Regions from separate parts of the Companilactobacillus heilongjiangensis genome, predicted to be linked through region 2. Evidence: predicted binding sites of a transcription regulator. Region 2 holds the regulator's gene; the other holds the start of a gene.

Region 1 (2,414 bases), 610 kb from region 2:
CAAATTACGAACCGGTTGTCCTTGCCAATAATTCTCAAATAAGGCAATCAAAACTTCTGCTATATCACGGTCATTATCGGTATGATTTAGATTACTAGCAACGCTGAAGCCGCCACGTTCACCTTCAACACGCGCTGCATAGGCATATGTCACGCTTAAATATAGACAGCCGGTCTGCTTATGATGATGCCGCAAGCGTGAGGCAACTTGTTGGCCCATCTCTTTGATGACTGTTTCAATCTCGGACTTTTGGAAATAGTCCCTTGGTAAGACTTGTGAGTTGCCAATGCTGTGATTCTTTGGGGCAATATTGTCTGACAAACGTGTTCGATCAATTCCCCAGGCAATCGCAAAAATTTGTTCACCGATTAATCCTAGTTCTTGTTTCAAATAAAACGGATTGGTAAAGGCTAATTCCTTCATAGAGTGGATTCCCAAACGGTTGAGCCGTTTCTCGGTTCGTTTGGCAATACTCCAGACGTCAGTCATATTTTTAATAGTCCAAATCTTTTCGGGAACTGTTTCATAATGAATTTCTCCCATTAATTCAGGGTCATGCTTAGCATAAATGTCTAAGGCAATCTTTGCCTGCACTGGATTGTCACCGATACCCACTGTGGTATACAAACCTAAACGCTTACGAATAGTTTTTTGAATTAAACGTGCTACCTCTCTAGGACTGTTGCCGAACAGATGCCATGATTTAGTCATATCAAGAATCGATTCATCAATCGAGTATGGCCAAACATCACACTCAGCCGCAAATTCTCGAAAGATATTATTTATTTGTAAATTCCGTTTGATATAGAGGTTCATCCGTGGTGGGACAACAATCAAACGTGGATCTTGTGGTAGGTTACGTTGACGAGAAACATTTGCTTGGAGATGAAAGATTTTCTTAGCCATCGGTGAAGTGGCAAGTACCAAGCCGCCATTGGTGTTGTCAGCCTCACTCATTACAACTAATAATTCTTTCAGAGGATTGAGACCACGCATAGTTGCCTCAACACTGGCATAAAACGATTTATTATCAATCAAAAAGAAAACACCATGTGGTTCTTTGCTGTAATCCATCGCTTTACACCTCCTATTTTGTTTGCAAGTTCATTATACGAACATACGTTCTGACTTGTCAATAACTAATTTTAGAATAATAAAAACAGTAACCCGATTTGGATTACTGTTTTTATTTTCCAATACTGCTACTTGCTAAAAGAGTTGCCATTTGAATGGTTGCCGGATAGTAGTCTTTTGTCGACATCTTCCCCGTCAAAACCTTAGTATAACGAACTTTTAACTCTGGATTAGCAACGACTTGTGCTGCATAAGCTACCGGTGTTGTGAAAGCCGCATTCGTGTAGTCTCCAACTGGATCACCATTCAATTTATAGATGGCCGTAATTTGCTTCTGATCAGCGAAAAATCTGCACATCTTTCTGGCAATTTGCTTACTACTTTGACTGTGGTATATCTGATAATCATATGCCACCCGCCAAGGAACTCGACACGCATTGAAACCATACTGATTGTCATGTTCTGAGGCCACTTCTTTAGCACCAATCTTGCCAGTCTTCAACTTCGAGCCTGTAACTGTTACAAAATCGGCCATTAAACCTGTCTCTTGCTGATCACTCAACCTCTTCAAAACTATCTGACTGTTCTGAGCGACTTTAGTCCAACTGCCATCATTGGTATAGCTGGCAAATTTACGGAAATAAGCTGTCATTAAATCTGACGTCCGTACCACTGTTGCAGACTTTGGACCAGTTGCCCAGTCACCAACTTTTGGCAATTTAGTCGTAGGATTAATTTCTTTTTTCTTAATCGTCGTTAATAACTTTTTAGCCAAACGATTGTACTTAATTTCACCCTTACTGCCCCAACGTTCGTCTGCCAAAATCAAAGCATAAGCAATATCTAAATCGCCGTCGGTTGCACTAGTTTTTTCTTCCTTGGTGCTGGTCATGGCAATCCCTTTATGATTTTGACGCCAAGCCATCAGTGGATTGTCAGAACTAATTTGATGTCTTACATAGTAACGGGTCAACTGGTTAAATGTTTTTTGACTGCCAAAATCTTGTTGAGCCGCCATAACTGTAATCAACATCCCATAACCCTGTGCTTCAGAAAGTGTCTGATCTTTAGAATTCTTATTATTAGTTTTGACAAATTCTTGTTGCTTGTTGCCTCGTAAATAGGCTTTCTTCCAAATCTTATAGTGGTCTTTCACGACTGCAGTACTAACGCTGGACGTACTACGAGGCGAATAAGTATTGTATATTGCTATACCAATTGCCAAGGCGACCAAAATAATTAGGCCACTGATCATCCATTGATACTTATGACGTTTCATTTTGCCAGCCTCCATCAAAATCTCTGAGTCTTATACCACTTCGTCTGCTTTTTCCCAGTTA
Region 2 (2,414 bases):
GGAGCCGTCCAGGGCGCTAATACTGTCATGAATTACCTTGAAGAAGGCGACACAACACACTGTGTGAATTTACCAAATATGCAAGTACCATTTGAAACAGCGTATCGAGTGACCGTAATTCACCAAAATGTTCCAAACATGGTTGGACAAATAAGTACCCAAATTGCCAATCGAGAAATTAATATCGAAAATATGGCGAATGCTGCCAAAGAAAAGGTTGCGTATACGGTTATTGACGTTGATGATTTGCAAGGAAAGGATCAAGAAGGTTTAATATCAGCATTAGAAGGTATTAAGGAAGTTTATAAGGTACGTGTGATTAAGCACAGATAATGATTATAGTCACAAAATTATGATTTATTAAATATGATTATTTATGACAAATATCTATGCGATAAATTAGTCGGAAGGGAAAAGAATAGTTAGCGGCTGTGATAGTGGCGTTATGGCTTCAGCCATTACACCACCGGGCGTGTTTGGAGACTTACCGGTCTTTGGTAAGGCTTCAAAAACAACCTAAGATTAGTTCTGAGGGAAGATCAATTTCTTCTCTTAGAACTTTTTTTGTACACTGGAGACAAAGTTCGAGACCGCTCTTTGGCTCGGGCCGGTCCGCATAGCAGGTAACTGTTCTTTTCCCTGGAGACGGCAAAACAAAAAACCACCCTTAATTGAGTGGTTTCCTTTTAAAAAATTTGTGAACGATATAATCCAACAACTTTACCAATGATTTCGACGCTGTCTAAAATAATTGGATCCATTGTATCGTTTTCAGGTTGTAGGCGGTAATGTCCATTTTCTTGATAGAATCTCTTACATGTTGATTCAATATCTTCAGTCATGGCAATGATAATTTCACCATTATTAGCAAAATTTTGTTCATGTACAATAACATGATCGCCATCAAAGATTCCAGCATTGATCATACTTTCGCCGTGAATTTCCAACATGAATAATTCACCAGACTCACGAGTAAGATCAGGTGGGATTGGAAAATATCCATCAGGATTTCTTTCAGCGGTAATAGGTTGACCAGCAGCAACGGCACCTAAAATAGGAATTTGTTTGGATTTGATACCAATTGAATTAAGACCAGCACCAGTAAGCTCGATAGCACGGGGCTTTGTGGGGTCTCTTTGGATAAATCCTTTTTTCTCAAGACGAGATAGGTGACCATGAACCGTTGACGTTGAAGAGAGATCTACGGCTTCGCAAATTTCTCTAACAGTTGGCGGATATCCATGTTCATCTAAATAATCATAAATACATTGTAAAATTTGTGACTGTTTAGAGCCTTCAGCTTTTGACATTAGAACACCTCATTGTTAATATCTTAAATAGATTGTATCAAAATTTGAATACAACTTCAAACAAGTGTTCGATTGTATCGAGGGGAATTGAAATAATGAACGAACAAGAAGAATTGCTCAAGAAGATTAACGAACTAGCCCATAAGGCTAAAGACGGCACTATTACTAAGGAAGAAGAAGATCAACAAGCACAATTACGTAAAGAATACTTGAAGAACTTCCGTGCCGCATTTAAGTCTCAATTAGAGATGACACAGGTCTATGATAAAGCAGGAAATGAAGTTACTCCTGAAAAAGTTCGCGAAATTCAACGGAAAAAAGGATTACGTGACGATTAGACTTTCAATTGTCTAACTTTTTTTGTAATATTAATAAGTGTATGGAAAGGGTGAGAACATAAATGGGAATCACAATAGTTGTTGGCGTTATAGCTTTGCTAGTTGGATTAGTTGGTGGTTTCTTCGCTGCCAGATGGTATATGAAGAAATACTTCCAAGACAATCCACCAATCAGTGCTGATATGATCAGACAAATGATGGCGCAAATGGGTCAAAAACCTTCACAAAAGAAGCTTAATCAATTAATGAATACTATGAAGAATTCACAAAAGAATAACAAATAGTTATGTCATTTAGGCGATATACATATATTTATATGTATATCGCTTATTTTTTTGTCTCAAAAAATAAAATGATAGCTAAATACGAACTATTAATATTTTTATAATTATTAAAGACAAAATGTAAACGGTAAATACGAACAATAGACAAAAATAAATGAATAAAATGCGTATTTAGCATTGAAAGAATTTTCAATCCCTGATAAACTTTGGATACCAAAGCAAGAAAGGTGGAAAAAGTAATGCACGACGTAGCAATAGTTATGGGTTCAATTTCTGATTTGAAGATCATGCAGAACACAATCGATGTTTTGAATGAACTGGGAGTTAGTTTTGAAACGAAAGTAATTTCGGCACATCGGATGCCACATGAGATGTTGGACTTTGCCAATCATGCTCATGAAAATTATCAAGTTATCATAGCTGGAGCTGGAGGTGCAGCTCATTTACCAGGAATGATTGCTTCTTCAACAACTTTGCCAGTC

Evidence for each region. Region 2 encodes LexA, which represses DNA repair genes until DNA is damaged. Its sites were predicted from a motif close to CNAACANNTGTTNG; they were not measured.
Region 1: a site for LexA is predicted at 1,113-1,126, ahead of JP39_RS09350 (Y-family DNA polymerase). Genes of this name have one in related genera too.

What each region holds. Positions count from the first base shown of each region.
Region 1 covers NZ_CP012559.1:2,087,747-2,090,160, forward strand. Annotated here, with positions in the region: gene JP39_RS09350 (Y-family DNA polymerase) at 1-1,074, opposite strand, end outside; gene JP39_RS09355 (family 8 glycosyl hydrolase) at 1,187-2,353, opposite strand; gene JP39_RS09360 (glycosyltransferase family 2 protein) at 2,368-2,414, opposite strand, start outside.
Region 2 covers NZ_CP012559.1:1,480,995-1,483,408, reverse strand. Annotated here, with positions in the region: gene JP39_RS06730 (phosphoglycerate dehydrogenase) at 1-333, shown strand, start outside; gene lexA (transcriptional repressor LexA) at 687-1,310, opposite strand; gene JP39_RS06720 (DUF896 domain-containing protein) at 1,406-1,648, shown strand; gene JP39_RS06715 (YneF family protein) at 1,711-1,932, shown strand; gene purE (5-(carboxyamino)imidazole ribonucleotide mutase) at 2,172-2,414, shown strand, end outside.